DNA from 3 places in the Ferdinandcohnia salidurans genome. Region 3 is predicted to be linked to each of the others. Evidence: riboswitches for the same ligand, from Rfam matches in the RefSeq annotation. Region 3 holds a riboswitch; each other region holds the start of a gene.
The links. Region 3 has a riboswitch for S-adenosylmethionine ahead of ACFSFW_RS18225 (5-methyltetrahydropteroyltriglutamate--homocysteine S-methyltransferase). Riboswitches for the same ligand answer to the same signal wherever they lie in the genome.
Positions count from the first base shown of each region.

Region 1: another riboswitch for S-adenosylmethionine. It lies ahead of mtnK (S-methyl-5-thioribose kinase); the one in region 3 lies ahead of ACFSFW_RS18225 (5-methyltetrahydropteroyltriglutamate--homocysteine S-methyltransferase).
Region 2: another riboswitch for S-adenosylmethionine. It lies ahead of ACFSFW_RS16105 (enoyl-CoA hydratase-related protein); the one in region 3 lies ahead of ACFSFW_RS18225 (5-methyltetrahydropteroyltriglutamate--homocysteine S-methyltransferase).

Region 1 covers NZ_JBHUEK010000008.1:97,959-108,390, forward strand. Annotated here, with positions in the region: gene ACFSFW_RS06385 (TrkH family potassium uptake protein) at 27-1,376, shown strand; gene ACFSFW_RS06390 (DUF3905 domain-containing protein) at 1,411-1,767, opposite strand; gene ykzP (protein YkzP) at 1,911-2,066, shown strand; gene ACFSFW_RS06400 (B12-binding domain-containing radical SAM protein) at 2,288-4,033, opposite strand; gene ACFSFW_RS06405 (methyl-accepting chemotaxis protein) at 4,242-6,002, shown strand; gene ACFSFW_RS06410 (methylated-DNA--[protein]-cysteine S-methyltransferase) at 6,117-6,605, shown strand; gene mtnA (S-methyl-5-thioribose-1-phosphate isomerase) at 6,657-7,706, opposite strand; gene mtnK (S-methyl-5-thioribose kinase) at 7,718-8,902, opposite strand; SAM riboswitch class I at 9,003-9,162, opposite strand; gene ACFSFW_RS06425 (carbon-nitrogen family hydrolase) at 9,253-10,038, opposite strand; gene ACFSFW_RS06430 (pyridoxal phosphate-dependent aminotransferase) at 10,133-10,432, shown strand, end outside.
Region 2 covers NZ_JBHUEK010000025.1:341,663-352,094, forward strand. Annotated here, with positions in the region: gene ACFSFW_RS16065 (SGNH/GDSL hydrolase family protein) at 1-1,221, shown strand, start outside; gene ACFSFW_RS16070 (thiolase family protein) at 1,290-2,483, opposite strand; gene ACFSFW_RS16075 (acyl-CoA dehydrogenase family protein) at 2,647-3,798, opposite strand; partial or broken gene ACFSFW_RS16080 (3-hydroxyacyl-CoA dehydrogenase family protein) at 3,832-4,140, opposite strand; gene ACFSFW_RS16085 (tripartite tricarboxylate transporter permease) at 4,104-5,159, opposite strand; gene ACFSFW_RS16090 (tripartite tricarboxylate transporter TctB family protein) at 5,204-5,656, opposite strand; gene ACFSFW_RS16095 (Bug family tripartite tricarboxylate transporter substrate binding protein) at 5,819-6,808, opposite strand; gene ACFSFW_RS16100 (CaiB/BaiF CoA transferase family protein) at 6,890-8,095, opposite strand; gene ACFSFW_RS16105 (enoyl-CoA hydratase-related protein) at 8,141-8,866, opposite strand; SAM riboswitch class I at 9,109-9,219, opposite strand; gene ACFSFW_RS16110 (LysR family transcriptional regulator) at 9,375-10,316, shown strand.
Region 3 covers NZ_JBHUEK010000026.1:994-11,425, forward strand. Annotated here, with positions in the region: gene ACFSFW_RS18210 (M20 metallopeptidase family protein) at 1-486, shown strand, start outside; gene ACFSFW_RS18215 (AbgT family transporter) at 508-2,034, shown strand; gene ACFSFW_RS18220 (DMT family transporter) at 2,240-3,118, shown strand; SAM riboswitch class I at 3,229-3,330, shown strand; gene ACFSFW_RS18225 (5-methyltetrahydropteroyltriglutamate--homocysteine S-methyltransferase) at 3,448-4,551, shown strand; gene ACFSFW_RS18230 (SDR family NAD(P)-dependent oxidoreductase) at 4,680-5,444, shown strand; gene ACFSFW_RS18235 (Na+/H+ antiporter NhaC family protein) at 5,478-6,794, shown strand; gene clpP (ATP-dependent Clp endopeptidase proteolytic subunit ClpP) at 6,861-7,463, opposite strand; gene ACFSFW_RS18245 (sigma-70 family RNA polymerase sigma factor) at 7,468-8,184, opposite strand; gene ACFSFW_RS18250 (pirin family protein) at 8,369-9,106, shown strand; gene ACFSFW_RS18255 (DsbA family protein) at 9,170-10,093, opposite strand; gene ACFSFW_RS18260 (TetR/AcrR family transcriptional regulator) at 10,306-10,432, shown strand, end outside.

The DNA.
Region 1 (10,432 bases), on a different contig from region 3:
GCGATTAGGTTAGGGTGAAAGAAAAAATGTGGAAAAAGTTAAATTTATATTTCAATGGTCTCTCTCCAGCTCAATTAATTTTTGCATTCTATCTATTGGCTGTTACAATTTCAGTTATATTACTTAGTCTTCCTTTTGCTATCAAAGAAGGGGTAGAGGTGGCTTTCATTGATACGTTATTTACAGCTGCAAGTGCAGTAAGTGTAACAGGATTAAGTGTAATCTCAGTCAAAGATACATATACCGTTTCTGGTATTTTTATTTTGATTTTCGTTCTACAGGTAGGCGGAATTGGAATTATGACAATGGGAACCTTTATTTGGTTATTATTTCGTCGGAAAATTGGACTTCGTGAACGACGATTAATTATGGTTGATCAGAATCAATCACAGTTATCAGGTTTAGTGAATCTGCTTAAACAAATTATCATTATTATGGTCATTATTGAGTTCTTCGGTAGTTTGATTTTAGGTCTTTATTTTATGCAGTTTTTTGATACGTGGGAGGCAGCCTTCATTCATGGTATTTTTGCCGCTGTTAGTGCGACCACGAATGCAGGGTTTGATATTACAGGGACCTCTTTAATGCCATATGCGAACGATTATTTCGTGCAATTTATAACGATTATATTAATCATTTTAGGTGCAATTGGTTTCCCGGTATTAGTCGAAATCAAAGATTTTCTTTTTCAAAAGAAAGGAAGATATCGTTTTTCACTATTCACGAAGCTTACGACTGTTACATTTTTATCCTTAGTTGTTTTTGGTACGTTGATGATTTTACTATTGGAATACAACCATTTCTTTAAAGGGATGGCCTGGCATGAAACCTTCTTCTATTCCTTATTTCAATCGACAACAACAAGAAGTGCTGGTCTTGCAACGATGGATGTAAATCAATTTTCGGAGCCTACATTGTTGTTTTTAGGCGCCATGATGTTTATCGGAGCTTCACCTAGTTCTGTTGGTGGGGGAATTCGTACTACGACATTTGCGATAAATATATTGTTTTTATATCATTTTGCAAGAGGAAACAAAAATATTAAAATCTTCAAACGTGAAATTCATGAAGATGATATTAGAAAAGCACTTATAGTCACGATTTTTGCTTTTTTTACTTGCTTTATCTCTGTATTTTTATTAACGATTACTGAGGATTTTACATTTACGGAAATTTTCTTTGAGGTAGCATCTGCTTTCGGTACATGTGGTCTATCAATGGGAATTACCCCTGATTTAAGTAATTTCGGAAAAATCCTGATTATGTTATTAATGTTTATCGGACGGGTCGGTATCCTGAACTTTATCTTCATTATCGGAAAAAAAGGAAAGGATGCAAATTATCATTACCCAAAAGAAAGGCTAATAATTGGATAATACAAAAGAGCACCCGATTTGGGTGCTCTTTTGCTTAGTCGTTTCCATAGCTAGTGTCTTGTGATGGGTGCATGAATGGAACACCTTTAGGTTGTTTTTTGCTTTCAAGTAATTCACGATTCTCGGTTGTGTTCCAGCCGATATCGTTTGTCGGATGCACCCATTGGTCACCGGCCATTATTTCTGGATCCACTTCATCGCTCCAATTATTCAATGGTGAATTTGGGGAGTCATAAAGGCTATCGCCTATAACCACTCCATGTTCGTTTACAAACGGCTCCTCCATTTTAATTCCAGTACCTTTAAAGGATGGTGCGGAAATTTGATGGGGCATCGTTTCATCTAAAATTGGTGATTCAATCTCTTCTGATTGTTTTTTCTTTTTTGTCATCTTATACACCTCACATATCCATTTTCTATAGTGTTTGCAACAACCAAAAATTTATAAAATGGTGAGTTTATCGATAGGTGTATTTTACCATTTATGTAGGTAACATTCATGGTGAAAACTACAGATGAAAAGGGGGTAAAAAAATGAAACGTAAGGTGAAATTTGACGCAGCGAGAAAGAGTAATTTTACACCAAAAGAAAGTATGCCTGATACAGAATTTTCAGCAGAAGCAGATTATGAAAACCCAATGAAGGGTGCAAATCGTAATTCGAAAAAAGGAAACAGTACTGGCGAATAACCCCAAAGGCGAAAACGCCTTGAAAGAGGAACATCGACTAACTTCTGCCACGTCCTGTGGCAAACGTCGATGTCAACACGTCCTGTGTAAGTCCGACAAGCACAAGACGAGCTAGCTAGAAGGTTGCTCTTTGACCTTCTTGACGGATTTGCTTGTGACCTCGAGGGGCTAGGCGTTGGAGCTGGACGTACGAAAAAGAGTCAGCAGCGCTGACTCTTTCTTTACGAAACTTTTCGGGAATACACTTTTGCTTGTCTTTCAATTGGATCAAAATAAACGAGCAAATACGTATCTTGTAATTTAATTTCTCCCGTTTGTTTATAAGTCTCAAGATCAAATGGAATTTTTTCGACAACTGTATGCTTGTACAAATCTTTTTCTTGAAGCTTCAGTTTGCTAAATTCCTCACCTAAAGCATTCGGGTCTTCCACGACCTCCTGATAGAAGGTTGCCCGATCTTGTTTACTCACAAGGTCCTCCCACCAAGGCTTCCGTGGCTTGTATTTTTGATTTCTTAAATAATCATATTTCATGATAGCTTCGATAACTGGAAGCTGATGTTGGTTTGTCGCTTGTAAAAATTCATACAGACGCTTGAATAAATCCTCTAACTGGTGACCAATTCGAGACCATCCACGCTCGTCCCAATACGTGCCAAAGTCTTGGAAGAAATCAAATGGTGTCTCAAAACTATGAGTAACCAAAAATTCTACCGTCTCGTTCATTCGATGGTCATTCCAATACTTTTCGAGAACATCCTCAACCTGTTTAATTCTTGTTATGTCCTCAAAACTTAAAACATTATTTCCTAGAATCTCATAAGGCGAGTGATCCATATAGATATAATCATGCTGTGCAGCAGTGATTCGAACTCCAGTTCCACGAAGCATTTTTAAAAAGCCAAGCTGAAGTTCCTCAGGACGCATTTCAAACACATCATTAAATGTTTTTCGGAAGGATTGGTAATTTTCCTCAGGTAGACCGGCAATCAAATCTAAATGCTGATCGATTTTTCCGCCTTCTTTTACCATCATTACGGTCCGCTGCAGCTTCGCAAAGTTTTGCTTACGTTTAACCAATTCATTTGTTAGGTCATTTGTAGATTGAACTCCAATTTCAAATCGGAACAGCCCAGCAGGTGCATTTTTGTTTAAAAAGTCAATGACTTCAGGTCTCATGATGTCTGCTGTAATTTCAAACTGAAAAACAGTACCTGGACGGTGTTCATCAATTAAGAACTGGAACATTTCCATCGCATAGCTTCGGCTAATATTAAAGGTGCGGTCAACGAATTTAATAGTTTTAGCACCATGGTCCATTAAGAAACGAATGTCGTCTTTGACTTTTTCACGATCAAAATAGCGCACTCCAACTTCAATGGAGGAAAGGCAAAATTGGCAATTAAATGGACAACCACGACTTGTCTCAATGTATGTTACGCGTTTTGATAACTGTTCGAGGTCCTCTTCAAATCGAAATGGTGAAGGTAAATCCTTAAGATTGAGCTTATTTCGTTGTGGATTGATTTTCATGCGATCTTCTTTACGGAAAGCGACACCACTGATGTCATCTTTACTTTCATTATCACGAATCGCAGTGAGTAGATCCTTAAAGGTTTCTTCCCCTTCACCCACGACAATATAATCAACCTCTGGTATGCGCTCAAGCCATTCGTGAACGTCATAAGTCACCTCAGGGCCGCCAAGGATGATGACTAGCTCCGGATTTATTTTCTTTAGCATTTTAATGACTTTAATGGTTTCTTCAATGTTCCAAATGTAACAGCTAAAGCCGATAACATCCGGCTTTTTTCGATACAAGTCAGTAACGATGTTCATTGCTGGATCCTTAATTGTATATTCCGCAAGTGTAACATCAAATTCAGGTGCCGCAAAAGCCTTTAAATACCGAATGGACAGGCTTGTATGGATATACTTTGCATTTAACGTACTAACAACAATATTCATTCTCTTGCTCCTTATTAAAAACACTATGATTAACTTATTTATTTTACCACAGGAGGCTATTTGCACCAAATACAAGTGAATATTCCTTTGTTTAATTCTCAGAATTCATTTCAAAGTCCGACAATTTCTACTATAATAAAGAATAGTGTAACAGAGATTTTGTCGAAATATCTAAAATAGAGAAACGTAGTAAGCAGGGGGTAGGCAATTGAAGGGGTCAAAAAGAGAAAAACGGGAAAAAAACGTACATAAAAAGTCACCTACAAAACTAGCCGCATGGTGGCATAATTTGAAGATTGGCTATAAATATGGAGTGGCATTTACGATTACCATTCTTTTATTTTGTTTATCGGCTTTAATCATTTTTGTACAGCTGTATCATGTAAATAATGAAATGAAAGAAGTGAAAAAAAGCGGAGAGCAATCCATAATGATTACCGAAATTGCTAGCGTTTTCAACCAGCTAGGCAGCGAGATTAGTATTTACATACAAGATAGTAATGGAAAACATGTAACAGCATTCCACGACTTAAGTAAACGATATGACGAATTATCTGATGAACTTGAACCTTCGCTAACACCAATAGAGCTTCAGCACTATAATAAGGTTGGAGAAAATAAACAAAAGCTCACCACTTTATTTGATGAAAAAGTTTTTCCAGCGGTTGTTTCGGCGAACAAGTTAAGTTCAATAGAAGCGAGCAGGGAAGCTGAACAAATAATTAAGGATACTGTCAGACAATTGGACCAGTTGCGAGCGAACATGAAAGTCAAAAGTGAACGTGCGATTACAGTAGCAAATTCAAATGTAACTGGAACAGCTATTGTTTTACTCGTTTCAATTGTCATATCGACGATAATTGCTATTTTGAGCCTTGTGATTATCGGTCGAAATATTGGAAAGCAGCTTAAAAAATTGGTTGGAATTTCGAATCGAATTGCGGAGGGGAACCTAAATGTCGATGTCATTCAAGTAAAAGGACATGATGAAATAGGGTTGCTCAGCAAGTCATTAAATGTAATGAATGAAAGCCTTCGATCAATGATTCGTGAAATTACAACAGTCTCCGAACAAGTAACGACAAAGAGTTCCGAATTAATGATCTCATCAAGTGAAGTGAAAGCAGCGAGTCAGCAAATTGCGTCTACCGTTCAAGAGTTGTCGACAGGAGCTGAAGAGCAAGCAAATTCCTCTACGCAATTAGCTAAAATGATGGATGATTATGCTGAGAAAATTCAAACAGCAAACCAAAGTGGAATTCAAATCAATGAATCGTCTCAAAACGTCTTGGAAATGACGAAAAAGGGCCATGAATATATGAGTGCCTCAACGGAGCAAATGAATAAAATAAACAGCATCATGCAGTTTTCTGTTGAAAAGGTAAAAGGACTCGACGAACAAACGAAGCAAATTTCAACCCTTGTGAAGGTCATCCGAGATATCGCAGATCAAACGAATCTGTTAGCACTTAATGCAGCAATAGAAGCAGCACGTGCAGGAGAACATGGAAGGGGATTTGCAGTTGTTGCAGATGAGGTACGGAAATTAGCTGAACAAGTATCTCATTCAGTCAAAGACATAACTGAAATTGTAAATAGTATTCAAACCGAATCAAACTCAGTTGCTCAGGGTTTATTAAATGGGTACAGCCAGGTAGATGAAGGGTCCAAGCAAATTCAAATAACGGGTCAAACCTTCAAGGATATTTATGATGCGGTTACGGACATGGTAGAACGGATCCAAACGGTTTCTGAAAATCTTGATACAATTGCAAGCAATACACTGGAAATGAATGTATCAATTGATAATATCGCTGCCGTTTCCGAGCAGTCAGCAGCAGGCGTCGAGCAAACTTCTGCCTCTGTTCAACAGACAACGAGTACGATGGAAACAATTTCTGACCATTCAGAGCTATTATCACAATTAGCGAATAGACTTAACACTATGATTACTAGATTCAAACTATAAGGCGGGGAAAAGCCAGTGCAAATTCAAGGCACTGGCTTACTATTTTGTAAATAAAGGATTTCCAAAATGTTTCAGGGTTTTGTAAAATAAAAGTAGAGAAGGGAGTGCTGCGTGATGTATAAATATAGTGAAATGAAAACCGATATATTTGGAACCATTTATATCCTTGCACGAGAAATGGAATTAGTTGACATCTCGCTTTCTGAAGAGGACTGGGAGGTAGCTAATAAAAAGTACGATGCATCCTATGCTCCGGATGATGCTACTCTTGTAGAAATTAAAAATCAGCTCGAGGAATATTTTAGAGGGGAACGAAAGAAGTTCAGCTTCCCAATAAAATTTCGCGGTACAGTGTTTCAAGAACAGGTGTGGAATGAACTTTTGAATATTCCTTACGGTGAAACTCGCTGTTATGCGGATATTGCGAATGCCATTGATAATCCAAAAGCTGTTCGTGCGGTTGGACAAGCCAATAGGAAAAATCCAATTCCGATTGTTGTTCCATGCCACCGTGTTATTGGAAAAGACAGGTCATTAACGGGATACACTGGTACACGAACAGATTTAAAAGAAAAACTGTTGGAATTGGAAGGCGTGCTATAAAGAGCTTTCAACTCATAAAAAATCCAGTGTGCCTCCACACTGGATTTTCTTTTATTTTTCAAACACTTTATGGATTTCCGCTCTGAGATCGCCTTGTAAAATCCCTTTTTCCGTAATAATGGCTGTAATAAGTTCATTTGGTGTAACATCAAACGCTGGATTGTACACTTTTACCCCTTCTGGAGCGACGCGAACACCACCCAAATGAGTCACTTCTTCTGGATTTCGCTCCTCAATCGGAATTTCTTTTCCACTTTCTAATGTCACATCAAAAGTAGAAAGAGGTGCTGCGACATAAAAAGGAATACCGAATGTTTTTGCTAATACCGCCAAATTGAAGGTTCCGATTTTATTGGCAGTATCTCCATTTGCAGTAATTCGATCAGCACCTACGATGATGGCATCAATGCCTTTTTCCAAAATCGTATGGGCGGCCATATTGTCCGTAATGAGTGTCACATCCACACCTGACTGTAGGAGTTCCCAAGTTGTTAAACGAGCTCCTTGTAATACTGGCCTTGTTTCAGATGCATAGACTGATAGATTCATTCCATGTTGTGCTGCAAGATGGAATGGTGCTAGTGCTGTTCCATAGCGAGCTGTTGCGATCGAACCCGCATTACATATTGTTAGCACGTTAAATCCATCTTTGAATAGAGTAAGCGCATTTTCACCAATTTGGCGACAGACCCCTTCATCTTCGGCTTGAATTCGAATCGCCTCATGAACAAGTGTTGTTTTAGCTTCATTCACAGACTTTGAAGCTTCGATACTTGCAACTAATCGGTTCAATGCCCAAATTAGATTTACAGCAGTAGGGCGTGAGCTTGCTAAGTATTCTTTATCTTTTAGGAGTCTTTCCTTGAACTCATCTAAGGATGTTACCTCATAGCCTTGAGCAGACAAAGCTAATCCAAACGCAGCTGTAATACCTATCGCTGGAGCCCCACGGACTTTTAAAGTGGTAATACTTTCCCAAACATCCTCGATTGAAAAAAGGTCGATAAACACAGTCTCCAACGGAAGCTTTGTTTGATCTAATAGTTTAATATGTGTTTCATTCCACTGAACGGATTGCGGAACTGTTTTTGTGTAGGTCATGTTGTCACTCCTTAGTGAGTTTTTTCTACATAGTTTCGTAGAGTTCCAGGTTCCTTGATTGACTTGCGTTCTTGGATTAATTCTTTTCCTAAACGAAGTGCATGTTGTTTAGTTGCAATTCTTTGTTCATAGCTTTCAATGCCATCTAAGTCGGCAACATGTGCAAGGCCGATTGTTCGACGTATCACTTCACAGCCTGCAAAACCAATTGCATCTTCAAAAGTTTGCTCAAGAACATATTCCAAATAGCCTTCCGTATCACGATAAAGTTCAACCGCTTCATTTTTCCAAAGGTCTGAGAAAGTTGAAGAAAATACATCCCATGTTCTTTCGATATGTTCGTATAATGGCTCACGGTACTCAGAATCTCTTGAAATCGCATTTAATAATAGATTTGCAATAAATTGACCGATATCAAAACCGAGTGGGCCGAAATAGGCAAATTCAGGATCAATAACTTTCGTCTCGGTTTCACTAGCGAAAATACTTCCTGTATGTAAATCGCCATGTAATAGAGCATCTGCTTGCGTTAAGAACTTCTGCTTTAATTTTGCAACTTCAAGCTTTAGTGGTTGGTCAGCCCAGAGTTGTTCAACATCTTTCTGTAATTCCTCTTCGAAACTGTTTGTATCGATATCGAAAAATGGATCAGTAAAAACAAGATCCTCCGTAATTTTACAAAGATCAGGATTAATAAATTTTTGTACCAATATTTTTTTCTTTGATGGCTCTAGTCCAAAGTCTGAAGTGTAAAATAATGTTTTAGCTAAAAATGTTCCGATGTGCTCAGATAATAGCGGGAAGTTTTTACCTTCAATAAGACCTGCTCTTGAGATCTGCAAGTGGGAAAGGTCTTCCATCACAGTAATAGCTAGAATCTCATCAGAGTAATAAACCTTTGGTACAAGAGTTGGTACATAATCAGCAGCTGCTAATAATGCATTTGCTTCGATTGTTGCACGCTTTAGTGATAATGGCCAGCTTTCACCAACTACCTTTGCATACGGTAAAGCCTGCTTTATGATGATGCCATTTCCTTCTTCTTCGGTGATATGGAAAACTAGATTTAAATTTCCATCCCCAATTTCTCTACATTTTAAAAATGTTCCTTCTTCAAACAAACCTAAACGAAGGGCCAATGCCACCGCCGCGCTTTCTGTTAATGGTTCGTAAATCGATTGATATGATACTGCCATTTTATATTCCTCCAGAAGTATTAATTTAGTAGTTTGGAGGCTTCTCTAAAAACAGAAAAGCCTCTTTCATAGAAAGAGGCTTGAAGACACGGCTTCGCACCTCTTATCTGCCAAGAAGTTCTACACTTCCTGCTGGAATTAGCACCGTGCCTTGTGGGTTTCCCCAGCGCTAGAAAAAATAGCGCCCCACCTTACGATGGTTTTACGGTCGGTTGCTGGGCTTCATCGGGCCAAGTCCCTCTGCCTGCTCTTGATAAGAGATAAAACAACGATATTTAAATTTTTATAATACTGATAAAAATCATAACAATGAATATACATAATTGTCAATATACATTTTAGTTTAACGATTAATAAAAAGTAGGGCGACGGTCTTGGAAAATAGGGATTTGTTTTCTCACTTCTTGAACCTTGTTTAGGTCGATTTCCCCAACTAATGTTGTGCTTTGGGTACCGGCTTCCGCAATAATGGTTCCCCATGGATCGATAATCATTGAATGTCCCCCAAATACGTTATCAGGATTACTACCAACACTGTTACATGCAACAACATAGCATTGATTTTCAATGGCGCGGCTAAGAAGCAGTGTCCGCCAATGCTCAAGACGAGGGAGTGGCCATTCCGCTACCACGAATAAAATTTCAGCGCCGCTAGCTGTATGTGCACGAATCCATTCCGGGAAGCGAATGTCATAACAAATGACACCTGCTGCTGGTACATTTTCAATGGTAAAATCACCTTTTGCTTCGCCTGCCTGTAAATACAAATGCTCATCCATGAGCTTGAATAAATGTAGTTTGCTGTATTCACTAAGCAATTCTCCGTCTCGATTAAAGACAAACATTGTGTTTGTCACACCTTGCTCTGTCTTTTTAGCTACAGAGCCTGCGACAATATTTACAGAGTATTGTTTTGCTAATGCTTTGATAAACGTTTTTGTTTCATCGCCATTTTCGTCAGCAATCTCATCTAATCTTGTTAAATCATATCCAGTTGTCCAAAGCTCTGGAAGGATAATCATATCGGGTTTGTCTTGATTCATTGTATTTTCTATTTCTTTTGAAATTCGGTCAAAATTTTCTTGCGGTTTTCCGAATTGGATATCATACTGAATACATGCAATTTTTAGATTCATTTGGTTGCCTCCATAAAAATGATACTTTACAAGTTAACTCTAACAATATATGATTTTCAACTAATATTTCAAGTATTTTAAAGAAGGTGTAGATATGAAAAATTTCCAACAATCTGAAATCCTACAAAAATTACCGAAACAGTTTTTTGCATCACTAGTTGCTAAAGTGAACAAAGTAGTTGCCGAGGGGCATGATGTTATAAATTTAGGACAGGGGAATCCTGACCAACCAACACCTCAACATATTGTTGAAGCTCTTAAAAATGCTGCTGACCAGCCTAAATTTCATAAGTACTCTCCGTTTCGTGGCCATGCATTCTTAAAGAAAGCAGCAGCTGAATTTTACCAACGCGAATATGGTGTTGAACTTGATCCTGAAACGGAAGTAGCCGTT
Region 2 (10,432 bases), on a different contig from region 3:
GGGGAGAATCCAGATAAATCAAAGCCATCTGCACATGCATTTCCGAATTATATACTAAATGGTGGTTTTGATGTCAAGAACTTGAGTTTTCCTGGTTGGACCTCGGGTCAATTGCTAGATGCGATCAAAAATAACCCAGCCTATCTGCCCGCAATCGCTCAAGCTGATGTCATTACGCTAAATATCGGAAACAATGACTTACTTCAGGCTGCAGAAGTTGGGAAACTCATATCTGAAGGAACACCACTAACACCGGAAAAGATAGCAGAAATTACACAAAAAATTGAAGCTGCGTCTATTCAATTAGGAAGTAATCTGACTCAAATTATGGGTGCCATCCGTGGGGTGAATCAAGAGGCTCCAATTCTCTTCTATAACGCCTATAACCCATTTGGTGCACATATCGAACAAATCGTGCCTAATTTACATACGATGGGCGAGCTAATTATCACAAATGTGAATCAAAAGGTAATCGCACCAATTTCAGCAAGTGTACCCGGAACATTTTTAGTAGATGCCTATTCAGCTTATAATGGGAAACAAGCTACTTACATTCTACCATTCCCTGACGTACACCCTACTATTGAGGGACAGAAGGCTTTGGCCTCTCTAGCGGATCAAGTATTGATTTCATTGTTACCGCCAGAACTTCCTGAACTGGAAATCTTATTATCTGCAACACCTGCCGACTCTACAGAGGGCCCTGTCACAATCGACGTTACAACAAACCAGGAAGAAGTCTTGGAGATGAAGTGGCTGCCTGGGGAATTAGCTGTAGAGGATTTTGAAACAGAAGGTAATGACATACCGCTGGACAATCCAGTGTTTGAAGTATCGGAAAATGGTTTCTACACTGTTTATGTATTGAGTGGAACTGGCGAGAAGGGAGTTGCTTCAATTGAGGTGAAGAATATTGTTCCGCCAGTTGAAGAACCACCTGTGGAGGAGCCACCGGTCGAGGAACCACCTGTAGAAGAACCTCCGGTTGAAGAGCCGCCTGTGAACGAGGAGCCTAAAGTGGAGGATCCAAAAGAAGATCCGATAAAAGAGCCTGTTAAGGATGAGCAAAAGGTAACACCTGAAAAGACCGAAACAAAATCAGGTCCAAAACTACCTAACACTGCAAGCCCACTATTTAATATGCTTGCGATTGGAATCACAACTCTTTTAATTGGTTCAGCTGTATTGTTTATGTACGTAAGAAGACATAAAACAGCATAATAAAAAGCCTATCTTTCAATCGAAAGATAGGCTTTCTTGTGGGACAAGGGACCTGTCCACGTGATCCATTACTTCACTTGCAGGTTTTCGATGATTGATGTAATGCCCATACCACCTGCAATACAAAGTGTAACTAAGCCATATTTTAGATTTCTACGTCTCATTTCGTAGAGAAGTTTCGTCATTAAGATTGCTCCAGTTGCACCAATAGGATGGCCTAGGGCAATAGCTCCTCCATTCACATTCACCTTGTTCAAATCTAATTCCAAACTCTTTATTACCGCTAAAGCCTGTGCAGAAAATGCTTCATTCAATTCGATTAGATCGATATCATCAATTGTCAGGCCACATTGTTTTAATGCCAATTGGGTTGAAGCTACTGGACCAATTCCCATCACGGTGGGAGACACGCCTTTTGATGCTTGGGCAATGATTCTTGCTTTTGGACTCAAACCATATTCCTTTATTTTTTCCTCTGACATCATAAGAACAGCTGAAGCACCATCGTTTCTTCCACTCGAATTTCCTGCCGTTACGGAACCAGCTTCCATAAATGCAGGAGGGAGTTTTGCTAATTTTTCTAATGTTGTTTCTCGTGGATGTTCATCTGTATCAAAATAAAAATGATTCCGTCTGTCCTTAATCTCAATTGGTAAAATTTCGTCCTTAAAGTACCCTTTGTTTATCGCATTACTGGCTAGTTTCTGACTCCTTAATGCAAACTCATCCTGTTCCTCTCTTGAAATGTGATATTGACTCGCTAATGTTTCAGCCGTGCTTCCCATCACTAGCGGACCATATTTTTCAATGGGTTGAGAGCCAGGTTGACTTTCTGTATTGGGATCTAGGATAAGAGCATTACCGGATTTGATACCAAAGCGTGCGTTGCGGATATAATATGGGGCTGTACTCATACTTTCCGCACCCCCAGCAATCACAACGTCGCTTAATCCGAGGCGAATTTGTTGGTCTGCATTATGAATGGCTTGGATTCCAGACCCACACTGACGGTGTACGGTATACGCAGGTACTTCTTCCGGAACACCAGCTCTTAATGATGCCACCCTTGCAAGATTCGATGTATCGGCACTTTGCTTGGCAGAGCCTAAAATAATCTCGTCTATTGAAATATCAAGACCTGTTCGAGAGATAACTTCCCTTATGACAGCTTCCCCAAGACGGTCTACTGTGATATCCTTCATTGTTCCACCGATTTTTCCGATTGGTGTTCGAACTGCTTCTACGATATAACTATTCTGCATCTTTGTTCCTCCGCTCTTTTATCAAATGCGCATTGGCGTATTTGCGCCCGATTTTTTTCGAGCCTGCTCGAAAAATCTCCTTCGAAAAATCGAGGCATCCGCCGGAGGCTTTAACTTTATTCAACCTGTTTTTAGTCCCTGCTGAAATGATTAATCCCACCTGCTACAGAAGTGGTGGCTTCTTTTGAATAACGTTAAAGCTACGAGAAAGCTCATTTGCAATGATATTTCGTTGAATCTCAGAGGTACCTTCATATATTTTTGTGATTCGAGCATCTCGGTAAAAACGTTCAATTGGATAATCCTTCATATAGCCCTTCCCACCATGTATTTGGAGAGCAAGGTCGGCTACTTTATTGTAAACCTCTGACGCGTATAGCTTTGCTATAGCTGCTTCCTTTACGACTCTTTGATTCTGATCTGTTAAACCAGCGACACGGTACGTAATGGCTCGCAATGTTTCAATTTGCATACTCATGTCAGCAATCATGTGTTGAATCGCTTGGAGTTCCATTAAAGGAACACCAAATTGCTCTCTTTCATGAACATGCTGTAATGAATAGGTTAATAATTTTTCAGCAGATCCAAGGTTCCTTGCAGCCAACCCGACTCGACTATTTGTCAATATCTTCAAAGCACTCACATACCCTTGCCCTATCTCTCCTAAAACATTTTCAACAGGTACTTCCATATCTTCAAAAATTAATTCAGCAGAATGCGAGCCACGCAGCCCCATTTTTTGATCAATTTTTCCTACATTAAATCCTGGAAAACTTTTTTCCACTATAAATGCGGTTATGCCTTTTGCCCCTTTTTCCTGGTCAGTAACCGCTAAAACGGTAAAAACATGCCCAACAACTGCATTCGTAATATAATACTTTGAACCATTAATGATATATTTATCGCCTTTACGTTCTGCTCTTGTTTTTATGTTCGATGCGTTTGAACCTGCAGATTGCTCCGTTAAGGCAAATGCTGCAATCCATTCTCCACTTGCCATTTTAGGTAAGTACTTCTTTTTTTGATTGTGCGTACCAAGTTGAACAATCCCCATTGATCCAATTCCTGTATGAGCACCGATTAAGGTGGTAAATCCATTATGGGTTTTTCCGAGTTCTTCATAAATGGCACATTTTTCTACCATACTAAGACCTAATCCACCATACTCATCCGGTACGCTTAACCCAAACAGCCCAAATTCCTTTGACATCCCCACAAGCTTTTCAGGTATCAAGTCATTCTCTTCAATGGATGTGGCGAGCGGTTCAACCTCAGATTCTATAAACCTTCTTATCTTTTCTTGATATTCTAGTATTCTACAAGAGAAATTGATAACAATCCCTCCTTATTACTTGTATTCATAAAATCCCGCTCCACTCTTTCTCCCCAGTCTTCCTGCCTTTACATATTTGGTAAGTAAGGGGCAAGGGCGGTATTTTTCACCCAGGGTTTCATGCAAATATTGCATATTACGCAGTCTCGTATCAAGACCAACTAAGTCAGCTAATTCGAGTGGTCCCATTGGATGGTTTAATCCTAGCTTCATTGCTTTATCTATATCCTCAGCAGTTGCTACGCCCTCCATCAGCATATTCATTGCTTCATTTCCTATTAAACAGTTCATTCTTGAGGTGACAAATCCAGGGAATTCATTGACAATTTTTGCATATATATAAAAGGGGAGGATGTAGAGGGTGACCCAGGAATACCAAGTGTTAATAATGGTAATAGAGCACCGCCTACTGTTGCATTATTTGCCGCTTCAGGACCTGCAATCCCTTCAGGATTTCCTTTTCCAAATGTTTCTGGGCTCTTGGATGTCTTTTTGGCAATCGAGTAGGAAAACCATGAAGCTGGACCGGCACCCATACCAGGAATGATTCCGATAATAATACCGACAAGGGAACCAAGTGTTGATGCTTTAAATATCTTCTTGAAATCTTTAAAACTTAATCTTGTCATAAATCGGGAAAGACCTTTTTGGTCTGTTTGATATTTCACCTTTAAATCCTTACTAACCATAATTAATAATTCTGAGATTGCGAACATACCGACTAATAATGCAACTAAGTCTACACCTTCCATTAATTCAATTTCCCCAAATGTAAAGCGAGGCGCCCCAGTGAATGCATCCATCCCGATTGTCCCCACCATTAAACCAAGTACAGCTGCAATGAGACTCTTCACTTTATCCTCTGAACTCAGCATTCCTACTGCAAATAATCCAAGCAAACCGATTAAAAAGAACTCTGGTTCACCAATGGATAAAGCAAATTTTACTAGTGGACCAGATAAGAAAATCAGTGCTAACCCACCAGCTAAACCACCAATTACGGAGGCCGTTAATGAATAGGCAATGGCTTTTCCAGGTTTACCTTGTTTTGACATGGCATTACCATCAAATACAGTTACCAAAGCCGCCGGAGTACCTGGAATACCTAATATAACAGCGGATATCGAACCACCGTATTCAGCACCCTGGTAGGTGGCTAATAATAGGAGGATAGCTGCCATGGGATCCATTGAGTATGACAACGGGAGCATTAGTACAAGTGCTAGCACTGCACCCAACCCTGGCAAAGCACCTATTAATACTCCTACAAATGTTCCTAATATAATTGCGAATAGGGTTGAAAGAGAAAATAATGAAGAAAAGTCAAAATTAAGAAACTCCATAGCTTCAACTCCTTGAATCTAGATTATTTTATATGACACCTTTCCTAAGTAAGCCTTAATCCTAACAAGTAATCAAAAACAAAATAGATTAACCCCGTAATGAATAATGATAGTAAGATATTTTTCAAGAGTCTGCTTTTATTTCTCAACTCTTCCTTATAAAAAACGGTCATTAATGCTAAGAGGTATACAACGAGGCTTATATAAAAATAGCCAAACCAGTTCCAACTTATAATAAATAATGCCGATATTCCGATAGTAATTAATATTAAGGGTAGATTTGGCAAATCCAATTTTTTATCATTCGTTTTCAATACACTTTGAATGAAACTAACTACACATAAAATAATTAATAAACTTCCGAGAATGATAGGAAAAAAACCTGCTCCTATATCGGAAATTGTTCCACCATTCAGGTCAATCGCCGTTTTGATATACACAACTCCAACTACTATTAGTAGCAGTAAAACTAGATAAGAAGATCGTTTTATCGTCATCTCGCACCTCCATCAGTTCATTAAAAACGCTGTTCTACAGTTTCCGCGCTCCACCTAATGCTCGATACCCCTTGGTATATGTTTTATACATTCCTAGATATAGAGTAATAGTTCATGCACTTCTTCTGTAGAACAGCCCCTTCGATATGAGCTAAATTCCTTTTACTTTATCGCACCAATCGCTTCAAGAATTACTTTGTTTTTATCATATCGATCTTTTATTACTTCTCTAAACTCATCACTATCCGCATAATAAGGTGCAAGCCCTAAATCTGTTAGCTTAGCTTTTACTTCTGGATCTTCGAGAGCCTTTTTAAACGCTTGATGGATGATATCCAATCTTGACTCAGGTACACCTGGTGTTGCAAGTAGTCCGATCCAAGGTGTATTTCCGCTATCAATTCCATAATCTTTTAATATTTGAGCTTCGAATAACTCACTTTTTTCAGCACCTGTATCTATAAGAATTCGGTTTATCGTGTCATCTACTTGGTATGGATTACCTATGGCACCATCCACTTCTCCTGATAGAAGTGCCTGCATAGAAGGTCCACCGCCGCTATATGGGATACCAACTATTTCAATACCTGTTTTCGAAGCAAGCTCTTCCATTGCTAGGTGGCCAATCGAGCCTACTCCTGAATGTGCATACTTAAATTTTCCAGGGTTGGCTTTTACATATTCTAACCATTCTCCAAAGTCCTGCCACGGAGCATCTTCACGAATAATCAATAATTGAGGAGCTGATACAAGTCGAAGTACTTCTTCGAAGCTATCCCATTCGTATTGCAATTCATCGGTATGTGTTTTGATTGCAACACCCGTTTCCATTGTTACCGCAACTGTGTAGCCGTCCGGTTCGGCATTAAATAATTGTGTTAATCCCACAGTTGAGGAACCACCTGGTTTGTTTTCAACAACGATTGATACTTGATTTGGTAGGTGCTTGGACGCTGCCTCAGCCAATACCCGTGCAGATGTGTCTGTACTACCACCAGTATCATAAGGAACAATTAGTGTTATTGGCTTTTCTGGAAAACTATCATCCTCTTTTTTGCCTTCATCCGAAGTTTTTGTTTCCTCTGACTTTGAACAGCCTACTAGCAATACAAAAATCAAAGCTACTGCCAACATGAACCATCTTTTTTTCATCTTGTTTCCCCCTCTTCTTATTTTCATCATTTTTTTGAATCCATTTATAATAAGTAAAACCTTGTAGCTCCTTTGATATTTTTAAATAGTTTTTGTAGGATCTTTCTTTCGGGAAATTACCCCCTGTTTATGAAGGGCATCAATAGTTGAAGAAGAATAACCTATTTCTTGTAAAATTTCCTTTGTGTGCTCACCAATTTCAGGAGATCGATTTTTTAATACACTTTGCTCATCGGATAGTTTGACGACTACACCTGGAACTGTTACTTTTGTGTCATTGATTTCTATATCAATTAGCATATCCCGATTACGTAAGTGTTCATCTTTAAGTACATCCTCAATCGTATTGATTTTTCCGCAAGGGACTGATGCATTTTCTAGTAAGTCAACAATTTCGGAAACCGTCCTACTTGATGTCCATTCCGATATTCGCTTTTCAAGCTCATCATAGTTATCAAGTCTCCCATTCACGGTGTAGTAAGGTGAAGTCTCACTCCCCCATTCGGGACGTCCGATCACTTTGCAAAATTCACTCCACATTTTCGGAGCAAGAGCCGCAATATATACATAACCATCTACTGCCGGAAAGGTAGTTGCAAATACATTTCTGCTGCGGTTTCCAATTCGCATCGGATTTTCCTTAAGCACACTAACGAGTGATAAATTTTCAAATAACATGGATACCATAGAATCAAGCATTGCAACATCTACCAATTGCCCTTTACCTGTACGTTCCCTAGCTTGAAGCGCAAGCAGTGCGCCGTTAGCACCTTGCAATCCAGTGATATGGTCGGCAATGAATAATCCTGATTTTATTGGAGGCCCGTCTGGTTCTCCTGTTAAATGAGCGGCTCCACTTAACCCTTGAATCATTCCATCAAAAGCACGTTTGTTTTTGTTTGCCCCCGTTAAACCAAATCCCGTAATATGAACCATTATAATTTTGGGATTAATGTTAGAAATCGTCTCATAATCGATTCCCAGTTTTTCAGGAACACCTACTGAATAATTCGTTACTAAAATATCAGCGCTTTCAATTAACTTTTTTATTATTTCTTGCCCTTCCTTCGATTTTAAATCGAGAGATAGTGCCTTTTTATTCCGATTCATCGTTTCAAAATATATACTAATATCGTTATAGATAGGCTCAGCTACCCTTGAAGGCTCCCCATTAATAGGTTCTATTTTTATAACTTCCGCACCGTGATCGGCTAGCGTTTGACAACAATAAGGTCCTGCAATATAGTGGGTAAAATCTAACACCCTTATTCCACTTAACGGTCTCACAGATTTACACACCTTCCAATACGTCATTTTTAATAAAATCCAATGCTACTTCACTTTTGCCAAGTCTAGATTTAGAGTTTGTTCCAGCATAATTCCCTCTTTTATTCCAACCTGCTCTGTAAGTAATAATGCTTCCTTCCACTTTCTTACTACTTTGTACCCTTTGCTTGCAATGGTTTCAGCATATTCCATGACCCTACTGCTCAGTTCACTCTCATCAACGATCGCTTCAATCGCTCCTAATTGGTATGCATCTTGGGCAGTGCACTTCATACCAGTCAGAGCCATTGTCCGTATTTTTTGATAGGGTAAAATCCTTGATAAACCTTTCGCTCCTCCAACCAGCCCAATATTAATTTCTGGTATTGCGAAATATGCCTTTTCAGATGAAATAATAACATCCGAGCACCCTACTAATACTGCACCCATTCCAACAGCAGCTCCATTTAGCTCACAAATAACAGGGACAGAACAATGATACAAATCCTCCCAAACCTTACGAAGCTTTGGTCGACGAACGACATCATCTGCGGGTGTATACGTTGCTAATACTTTAACATCCGCACCTGCGCAAAAGACCTTTCCTTCAGCCTTTAGAACCACCGCACAAATTTCATTATGAGCATTCACGTACTCAACGATCGCGCTAAGCTCTTCATAGCTTTCTTGAGTTAAAGCATTTACAGGTGGCCTATCAAAGGTGACAATTAAGATTTTGTTATCATTCGTAAGGTTTACTTTGAAGTTCTTGTATACTTGGATTGCTTTCAATCTACTCTCTCCTTCCAATTAATTCCCAGTTTATTCCTATTTAACAGGGAACGGGTTTAGTTTGATTAAATCATATGATTGAATATTCCGTATACTCAAAATTTTTTATACTTCCATAGGTAATTACTATATATACCTGCATTGCTTAAGAATCCTGTTTTTTCTAAAAAATGATCTAAAAAAACGAAAAACCCCTCTTTCAAAAGAAAGAGAGGCATATGAGCATATGAAACGTCCGTCCCCTCTTATCTTTCAAAACATAATGTTTTGCTGGAATTAGCACCTTTTCATGTCGAAACATGAGTGGTTGCCGAGCTTCATCGGGCCAGTCCCTCCGCTACTCTAGATAAGAGATTAAATATTAAATTTATATATATAGTTTATAAAGTTACATGATAATGTTATTATTGTCAATGACGTTTTAGAAGATTTAAAATTATTCGTCAATTATTATATTAAAATACTATTGTGCTAATAATATACTTTCGGATTAAATGAGGAGGCTCCTATGAAACTTGAACAACTAAAGTATATTGTCGAAATAGCTGATACGGGATCAATCTCTCATGCAGCAGAAAGTCTTCAAATTACCCAACCGACCATTAGTCAATCCATTGCGAGTTTAGAAAAGGATTTGAAATTAAAAATTTTCACTCGTTCCCGACTAGGAACCCAGCCCACTGAAGCAGGAAAAATTATCATCCAGCAAGCTAGAGTCATATTAAGTAAAGTGAATGAATTAGAAGAAATGATAAGTGTTCAAAGTTCCCAACTATCTGGCTCCTTGTCCATTAGTGCAATACCTAGTTTTAGTTTAAATATATTACCTAAAGCACTTAACCTTTTTAAAATTCAATATCCTGAGGTTCATATTAAGTTATTCGAAGGTGGTTCCATCTTTACAAACCAGCTTGTTCTAGAGGAGAAAATTGATTTAGGGTTAACATCATTGAGACATGATTCAGAAATCGATCCAAGGTTATCTTTTAAACCATTATTAACGAGCAAGATGATTGCATATGTTGGACAATACTCTCCATTGGCAAAAAAGAGAACTGTCTCGTTAAAAGAGATTGTCCAATATCCTATTGTTCTCTTTGATGAAGGTTATGCGACCAATTATTTTATGGGTGAAAAGCTTGAGAAATTTGGCAAACCCAATATTGTATTCACTTCCGGAAATTCAGAATCGATGAAAAAAGTGATCTCCGAGAGCTTTGCAGTCGGTTTTTACGGTGACGTATCTGTACAATCCGATCCATATGTATTAAGTAATCAAATCCTACCAATTTATATCGAAGAGGAAGTCGATTCCTATTCATATCACGGCATTGTAACGAAAAAGAGCCTCCCAATCTCCTTAATCGCCCAAAAGTTTATAGATGAACTACGCAATCAAACTGAAAGCTTCAAACGAGTCTATAACTTGCAAGATTATTCAAAGAAGTAGAGTTGTTGGTTGGCAGCCAATCATTTAAACAAGAATGCACATATTGAAGCATTAATATTTTAAAATAGAATTTTTATGAAAATTATGGCTGAAACAGACTATTTCAAGGGACTTAA
Region 3 (10,432 bases):
AGTGTGGTGTCTGTGACTAAATTCCAAGCTGGTGGGTTAGCATTGAATGTCATCCCTGATACTGTTGAAATTGGTGGATCCGTTCGAACATTAAGTCCCGAAGTACGTGAACTTGTTAAAAAACGTATCAGTGAGATTACTGAAGGTATTGCGAAAGCAAACGGTGTTGAAGCAAAGGTAAACTATACGTATGGCTATAGTTCGGTTATGAATGACAAACACGTAACAGATGAAGTTGTACAGGTTATTGAAGAGTTCTTACCTGATCGAACACTTGAGTGGGTTGATCCGCTTCTTGGTGGAGAAGATTTTTCTGCATTCAGTAATGAAAAACCTGGTTGCTTTGTCATTATTGGTGCAGGGAACGAAGAAAAGGGAATCACATATCCACACCACCATCCTAAATTTGATATTGATGAAGAAGCGTTGAAAGACGGATTGCGATTCCACGTCTTTACAGCATTAACATTAACTAACAATAAATAAGCATCACAGAAAGGAGATAGTATGTCGCAAACTACAACGAAAAAAAATAAAACATTTTTTAATCGAATGCTGGATTCGATTGAGTACGCAGGGAATAAGCTACCTGATCCAATCGTATTGTTTATTATTCTTTGTGCCATTACCTTAATTTCATCTTATATTGCATCGTTATTCAATGTATCAGCAACACATCCCACGACAGGAGAAGCGGTGGAGGCTATTAATCTCTTAACTGGGGATGGTCTAGTTGCAATTTTACTAAATTCAGTGACGAACTTTACCGCTTTTGCTCCACTTGGTATGGTTCTTGTTATGATGATTGGGATTGGAATGGCTGAAAATAGCGGATTCTTCTCAACGATTATGAAGCGTGCGGTCTTAACGACTCCAAAAAAGCTAATTATTCCAATCATTATTTTAATTGCGATTGTAGGAAACGCAGCTGGTGATGCAGGTCCAATTGTATTGCCGCCACTCGCAGCAAGCGTATTAATGGCTTTTGGATATCATCCACTCGTGGGACTCATTATGGCATATGCCTCCACACTTGGAGCATTTGCTGCAAACTTCATTATTGGCATGTCTGATACACTTGTCGCTGGGTTTACCGGTCCAGCTGCTCAGACGGTAGATCCAAATTATGTAGCAAATCCTGCTATGAACTATTATTTTATCGCGGTATCAGCAATTGTCCTGTTATTTGTTTCTGTATGGGTCACGCATAAATTTACGATTCCAAGATTTGGGGAATATACAGGTGAAATTGAGGCAATTGAAAACATTTCATTAGATGAAAGTCGCGGACTAAAATGGGCAGGAATATCTACAGCTGTCTATGTAATTGTTTTATTGGCGCTGATTATTCCTGAAAATGGCATTTTACGTAATCCGGAAACTGGTTCGATTATCGATGGATCCCCATTAATTTCAGGGATTGTACCATTATTAACAATTTTCTTCTTTATTCCTGGTTTCTTCTATGGACTTGGTGCCAAAACAATTACTAGTTCAAGAGATTTTGGAAATATTTTAGGAAAATCGATGAGCACGATGGGACCTTACATTGTCTTAGTGTTTTTTGCCGCACAATTACTTTCATTCTTTAGCGAGAGTAATCTAGGTCCAATCATTGCGATTAAAGGGGCTAACTTCCTTAATGATATAGGGATAACAGGTGTTCCGTTAATCATTTTGTTCATTATTTTTGTTGCATTTGTAAATCTGCTAATTGGAAGTGCATCAGCAAAGTGGGCGATTCTTGCTCCAATCTTTGTACCGATGTTTATGTATTTGGATTACCACCCGGCCTTTACACAAGCCATTTACCGCGTGGGAGATTCGATTACAAATCCTATTACCCCAATGCTTCCATATCTGGTACTATTATTATCTTTTGCGAAAAAATACGATAAAAATATTGGGTTAGGAACATTGATTTCTGGATTGTTTCCATACACGGTATTCTTCGGTATATTCTGGATCATAATTGCAGTGATTTGGTACCTAATCGGTGTTCCAGTTGGACCACAGGGACCGATTCATCTATAGAGGGACAGATTACGAGATTAAGATTTTTTACGTAAAAGATTCAGGAAATAAAAATATAGGCTGACAATTTAAATAAAGCAATGTAACATGTGAAACAGAGAATCTCATATTAGAGATTTTCTGTTTCATTTAGTTTTAGGACATTTTGTGCCTGTTCTTTTGCCACATAGGGGAAGAGGGCGGGACTATAAATAGGAGTAGGGATATGAAGGCAAAGTTTATTTTTATAGGAGTAATGCTGATTTTTGGTAGTATTGGGTTGTTTGTGAAGAATATTGATCTTTCTTCGAGCGAAATGGCTTTATTTCGGGGGACAATTGGAAGTTTGTTTTTAATTGGTGCCAGTTTTCTAGTAAAGCAAAAGTTTTCATTGAAAATGTCAAAACGGAATCTTATCTTACTGCTTTTATCCGGGGCAGCGTTGGGCTTCAACTGGATTTTTCTATTCGAATCTTATCGATATACAACTATTTCGAATGCTACACTAAGCTATTATTTTGCCCCAGTGTTTGTTATGATTTTGGCACCGCTATTATTGAAAGAAAAATGGACTTGGATGAAGGGAACTAGCATTGTATTCGCCTTTGTAGGTTTGCTTTTAGTTGTTAATCCAGGTGCTGAAACATCGGCAGGAACATACAACCATCCTGTAGGCATTTTGAATGGCTTACTCGCTGCAGCTTTTTACGCAAGTATGATTCTAATCAACAAGTTTATCAAAGGCCTATCAGATTTTGAAACTACCATTATGCAGCTTTCAATGGCTTCGATTGTACTGTTTCCATACGTTTTAGCTACGCAAAGCCTGAATTACTCAGGACTTGGTCTACAGTCAATCAGTCTATTACTAATGGTTGGGATCATTCACACAGGGGTTGCGTACCTATTATATTTTTCAGCAATAAAAAAATTAAAAGGTCAAACGATTGCCGTATTAAGCTATATTGACCCCATTTCCGCTGTAATCATGGCTGCCATTATCTTAAATGAAAGTATGAACCTCATACAAATAGTCGGTGGCATCTTAATCTTGGGATCTACTTTTATAAGTGAGATTAATTGGAAAAACACTAAAAAGTCGTAGAGCGTAAGAAGTACACAACAAGTCGATACCAAAGGTTTATTTGGAAAATTACTATTGACAAATTTTACATTTGAGCGTAAAGTTTAATTCATAATTTAATATTTCGAATTTTCTTATCCAGAGAGGTGGAGGGACTGGCCCTTTGAAGCCTCGGCAACAGACTTTTTTAAGTACTGTGCCAATTCCAGTAGCAACAAGCTAGAAGATAAGAAGAGCGGGACTTCATATGTCTATCCAACCCTCTTCTTATTTGCAAGAAGAGGGTTTTTTGTGTGGGACGGAGGGACAGGTCCCTTGTCCCAAAATTAAAAGGTAGGAGAGGTTTTAAAATGACAAAAACGTTAGTAAAGGCTCCATTTCGTGCAGACCATGTAGGAAGTTTATTACGTCCAGAAGTAATTCATCAGGCAAGAAAAGATTTTCAAACTGGAGCAATTTCAGCACACGAACTTCATGATATTGAAACAGAAGAAATTAAAAAGATTGTAGATAAACAAATTGAAATTGGCTTACATGCCGTTACAGATGGCGAGTTCCGCCGGAGATTTTGGCACACAGATTTCTTAGAGCATTTGAATGGAGTAGAGGGCTATGTTCCGAACCATGGCTTTAAGTTCAAGGAAGAAGAGACCGAGAGATACGACGTGCGAGTTATTGGGAAAATTTCCTTTAATCCTGAGCACCCACATGTTAAAGATTTCATTGAATTTAAAGAAATCGTGGGTGACCGTGCGATTGCAAAGCAAACCATTCCAAGTCCGAATCAATTGTTTAATGCTGGAATCCGTAACAAGGAAATCTATCCTGATCTTGAGGAATATGCGAATGATATTATTCAAACATATCGAGATGCCATTAAAGCCTTTTATGAGGCAGGCTGCCGCTATTTACAACTAGACGATGTTTACATAGCAGGTCTCAATGCACCGGAGATCCCTTTTAATGATAGTGGTTCAACACGTGAAGAATTAATCGAATTAGCGTTAAGAGTGGCTAATGGCGTATTAGAGGGAAAGCCGGAAGATTTAACAATTACGACCCACCTTTGTCGTGGAAATTACCGTTCTAACTGGGCATTCGAAGGAAGCTATGCAAAAATTGCTCCTACTCTTTTTGCGAAAGAAAAAGTGGATGGCTTTTTCTTAGAGTATGATGACGATCGTTCGGGGGACTTCACTCCATTAGAGTATATCCCAAATAATGGCCCTCGCGTTGTTCTTGGTGTATTTACATCAAAGCGTGGAGAATTAGAATCTAAAGAGAATATTATCGCACGTGTAAAAGAAGCATCACAATTTGTACCACTTGAAAATTTGTGTATCAGCCCGCAATGTGGTTTTGCTTCGACGCACCACGGAAATATTTTAACTGAAGAAGAGCAATGGGCGAAATTGAAATACATTGTAGATATCTCAAAAGAAATTTGGGGATAAAGGAAACAAGGACGGGGCTCTCGTCCAACTGCATTAGCAGGTGTGACGGTGTACCTGTTCCTTTTACAGGATAAAACCAAGTAATCAGACGCGAATACTTTTTTTATGAAGGCATGGAGGATACTAAAATGTATTGTATGGATTTAACAGGAAAAGTAGCTATTGTAACTGGCGGTGCCCAAGGTATCGGAAAAGCGATTGTGGACGCATTTTTAGAGTGTGGGGCTAAAGTAGCTGTAGTGGATAGAGAATTTAATGCGGAAAATTCCAATGAAAAGTTAGTTTACTTCCAGGCAGACGTTACAATAGCCGCACAGGTTGAAAAAGCGGTTCAAGAAGTAATGGAGCATTTTGGGCGTTTAGATATTTTAGTGAATAACGCCGGAATTTCAAAAATGGATTACTCCGTAGATATAAAAGAAGAAGACTGGGACCTTGTGATGGACGTGAACGCAAAAGGAGTATACCTGTTCAGTAAAGCCGTCGCAAGAATCCTGAAAAAGCAAGGGCAAGGTGGAAAGATTATCAACATATCCTCGCAAGCGGGTAAAAATGGGTACCGATTAATGGGAAGTTATGTTGCTTCCAAACATGCTGTATTAGGCTTTACAAAAACAATGGCAATTGAATTGGCTCAAGATGGAATCAATGTGAACGCGGTTTGTCCTGGCATCGTAGAAACTGACATGAAGCGTAAGGAAAGAGTAATAGGCGGTGAGTTAAGAGGGCTTAATGCTGAGCTAATAAGGCAGGAGGACTGTTCTCAGGTTCCGCTAGGTAGAACGGCTGAACCTAAAGATATCGCAAATGTTGTTGTGTTTTTAGCCTCAACATACTCGGATTATATGACGGGGCAAGGGATAAATGTTACGGGTGGAATGACGATGCACTGATTTCATCTTTTAAAATGAAAGGAGTTGGTAGAAATGGAAGATGTAAAAAAAGGAAGCTTCTCTGCGTTGTTTCCATTATTAATTTTTGTCTTATTATTTGTCGGCACTGGAGCTATTTCCGGTGATTTTTCAAATATGCCATTAAATGTTGCGATTATTATTGCTTCTGCCATTGCATTAATAATGAATAAAAAGGAAAAATTATCAACGAAAATTGATATATTTACAAAAGGTGCTGGTCACCCCAACATTATGCTGTTGGCGGTTATCTTTATTTTAGCTGGTGCATTTGCTGAAACTGCAAAAGGCATGGGGGCAGTTGAGTCTACCGTAAATATGGGGTTAACTTTTATTCCTAGTAATCTATTAATGGTCGGATTATTTGTTGTCGGTTGTTTCATTTCTCTATCGATGGGGACATCAATGGGAACGGTTGCCGCACTTGCTCCAATTGGTATTGGCATTGCAGAACAAACTGGGATACCGCTGGCTTTAGCAATGGGAACGGTCATTGGTGGGGCGATGTTTGGAGATAACCTCTCGATGATATCTGATACTACCATCGCAGCGGTACGAACACAGCAAACGAAAATGAGTGACAAATTTAAAACTAACTTTCTGATTGTGTTACCTGCCGTTATCGTATCTGCAATCATTCTTTGGTTCGTTACTGCTGGTAATAGTGTTGAAACTTTAGGAGATTACTCATATGAGTTTATTAAAGTAGTTCCATACCTAGCCGTCCTAATTGTTGCTTTACTGGGAGTGAATGTCTTAATTGTTCTTCTAGGTGGGACCATTTTTGCAGGGATTATTGGTTTAGTTGATGGTTCTTACACCTTGACTGGATTTATAAAAGCTGTTTCCCAAGGTGTTATTAATATGGAGGATTTAGCCATTGTTGCGATTTTAATCGGAGGTATGATTGGCATTATCCAGCATAACGGTGGTATCCAATGGCTTCTAAACTTTGTAACGAGTAAAATTAAAACGAAAAAAGGGGCAGAGTTTGGAATTGCTGGATTGGTTAGTGTCACAGATTTAGCTACTGCTAACAACACAATTTCTATTATTATCACTGGTCCATTGGCAAAGAATATTGCTGATGAATACCAAATTGATCCACGAAAATCTGCAAGTATTCTTGATATATTTTCGAGTAGCTGGCAAGGGCTTGTTCCATATGGAGGACAAATGCTTGTCGCATCAGGGTTGGCGGCAATTTCGCCATTAAGCATTTTGGCATATTCCTATTATCCAATTGCAATTTTAATATGTGGTATTATTGCCATTCTAATTGGATTTCCAAGATTTGAACGAAATAAAGGTAAAAAAATAAAGGCTGCATAACAAATCCTGAAAAGGTAAAAAGCGATTACCATTTGAGAGTGGTATTCGCTTTTTCTATAAAGATGGTTATTTAATTATTCCATCAATTATCCCGTATTCCTTTGCTTCTTCTGCACTCATAAAATAGTCCCGATCAGTATCCTTTGCTACCTTCTCAACTGGTTGACCTGTGCGTTCTGAAATGATTTGATTGGTATGTTCTCGAAGCTTAAGGATGCGTTTTGCGGAAATTTCAATCTCAGTTGCTTGGCCGCGCACCCCACCTAACGGCTGATGGATCATGATTTCACTATTTGGGAGGGCAAATCTTTTTCCTTTTGTTCCGGCTAGCAAAAGCATGGCACCAAAGGATGCAGCCATACCTGTACAAATGGTCCTAATATCTGGTTTAATATATTGCATCGTATCAAAAATGGCAAAACCAGCAGAAGTAGAGCCACCGGGACTGTTAATATAAAGGGAAATATCTTTATCGGGATCATCAGCTGCTAAAAATAATAGCTGTGCAACTATACTATTGGCAACAGAATCATTTATTTCGTCACCAATCAAAATAATCCGATCTTTTAATAACCTCGAGTAAATATCATACGATCGTTCCCCACGACTGGATTGTTCAATTACATATGGTATCGAATTCAAATTATTTTCCTCCTTATTCGCTTGCATCTTATTATGCAGCCATAGCCATAGAGACAGTGCTTGAAGGAAATTTGTAGGATCGTGATTTTTGCATAGAACAAGTTGGATTTGTGTTTTTCGATAAAGAATGGATAGAAGGTATCGTCCTGATTAATATGGATGGATCTTGCTTGTTTAAAGATTCATATAGTACTTTTTGAATCTGCTCACGATCTTCCTCTGTCCAATATTGCTCGATAAGTGGAATTTCTTCTTTCTTCTCCATTTTCTGTTTTGCACGATACATGGCGGCTTTCACAGCAGTCTCATTTGTGTTTAATAGTTCAGCTATTTCAAGTAGTTGAAACTGAAACCCTTCTTTTAAAACAAAAATGACAGCTTGCTTCGGTGTTAGCTTACTCATAAGCTGTTGTACAGCCTCGAAGCGTTTCTCCATTTGCAGGGATTCATCATATCCATCATCAGTAATAGCTTCAAGAGACTCTTTGCTTCGTTTTCGCACTGTGTCTATCCATACATTTCGGGCTATTTTATTCAAGAGTGCTTTAGAGATTGTAGGCTGGTGCCTATAATGCTTCCAAGCCTTAATCAAGGATTCCTGCACGAGATCTTCTCCATCCCAGCTGTTTTGGGATATAAACTGGCAATATCGTCGGAGCAGCGGATAGAGATCATGAAGTTGTTCCTCAGTAAAAAATTCCTTCTGTTCTCTAAAGTCCTCTGAACCATTCCAAAGCTTACTATGCAAAACAATCACTCCTTCAGCGCGTCTCTATTTTATAAACGAATAAAAGGGTATGAAAAGATACGGGGGTAAAAAATATTTTCAAGGTTTACTTAGTTTCCATTATATGCAAAGTAAAAGCTCTCGAACAAGAAACGATTAGTAGGGTTTGTTATAATATACAAAAAGGACAAAAGGTGACCTTTCAATGTTACAAAAACTTTCTGCCGAAAAGCATTGGCAACCATACAAGGGTCCATTTACAATCACAAGAATTCAGCCTGGCGATATTTTAGAGGAGAATAAAGATTTTGCGTTCGGCTCGTTAAGTATTATCGACCATGCTGTGATGAAAAAAGGATTAACGATAAAGATGCATGAGCATGTCAACGATGAGATTTTGAGTTATGTATGGCGTGGTACAATGCATCATAAGGATTCAACTGGGATAGAGGTTCCGATAACGACTGGGCACTTAATGATGATGAATGCGGGTCGGAGCTTTTGGCATGAGGAAAAAGTGAAAAATGATCAAGTCGAAATGCTCCAAATTTTTGTTCGACCCTATGAATCCGATCTCGAACCAACGATTCAATTTCATGAAAAGCCCATTCGAAACCGTGATTGGTATCTCATGGTAGGACCTGAAGAAAGTAAAGCGCCACTGAAGGTTCGACAAAATGTCTATATTCTTGATGCGCATTTGAGGCAAGGGGATCAGTTAGAAATACCTGTTTACCAAGGCTTATCACCATTTTTATATGTTGTAGATGGTGAGCTTACTGTTGGGGATTTTCAGATTAAAAAAAAGGAAGCTGTTACAGATTTAGAGGAGCCTCTACCTTCAATAACTGGAGTAGCGGATACAACAGCTGTACTATTCTATGTCGACATGAATGCACCAGTGTCGATGGAGGGAACGATCAGTGGGAAATGGGCATATTAGTGGGACGAGGGGTCCCTCGTCCCATATTTCTTACTGGGACAGTGTACCTGTCCCTATGTCCCATTATTTTTTCACAAAGTATTTTTCGCCGAGGAGTTCTTTTTCTTCAAACGTGCCTGGCTTTAATTGGTTCTCAATGAATGCTTGAAGTGCAGAAGGTTCCAAATCGTACATCACTTCAATTTCTTTTGCAAAAAGAATTTCTTTTTCAAGCAAGTCAGATAGTGCAGGTTGCTGCTTTGCTTGCGGTGCATCTTCGCCTGTTATTTTCGATAGTCCGGAAACGTAATAATCCAATGGACGGCTACCTACAATTTTAACGCCTTTGTTTTCTTCATTTACCATAATTATTGTTGGAAAGCCTCTGGCACCAAGTTTCGCTGCAAGAGCAAAGTCTTCGTTTAATAATTGTTGGCCAACTTCAGATTCTGCTTCTTTTACAATGGCTTCTCCATCTAAACCTAAATGATTGACATTTTCAATCATCACAGATTTTTCAGCGATGTTGTTATTGAAGGCAAATAATTCTTCCCTTGCATGGCGGAGATATTCATTTGCTTTGTCATCACCGTGATTCTTTTGAATGACTTTATACACACGAGACGGTGGGAAGGAAGATTGAACGGGATTGTCAATCATCAATGATCCATCGATTGGCATACGTGAATATTCCCCAACTTCTCTCCAATGGCCAGCAACATCTGCAGGACCATGAATTCCGTTTGCTGGATCAACAGGCCCGCCATGCCATTTTTCAAGTAATCCACCTAAGACGGTGTGGAAATTGAAATAATGTCCATACTGCTCTTTGAAACGACGGAAAGTTGGTTCAAGCGCCCAGCAATGTGAGCAGATAGGATCTGTCACATAATACAAATCAATCGTTTTCTTTGGTTGGTTAAAATCAATTACTTCCATGTCATCGTCTCCTGCTACACCACAAACACCAGTTTCCAAATCACACATTAAATTATTATTGTTTGTCATAAGAATTCCCTCACTTTAGTTTTTTGGGTCAAGGGGACAGGTCCCTCGTCCCACCATATTTTTCCTGGGACAAGTAACCCCGTCCCATTTTGTTTGCTTTGTACTTTCAGTTTAGTGGATAATGGAAAGTATATATACCAATAGAAGACTTGATTTGTCGGATATCCAACACATCGCCAAAATTGTTGGAAAAGTGGGAGGGGGAGAATGAAATGACACAAGAAAAAACAGACCCGCGAGTCTTACGTACGCGAAAATTAATTATGGATTCATTCATTGAGCTTTCAGGAAAAAAGGAATTTAAAGACATTACGATAAAAGACATCACTACGGAAGCCA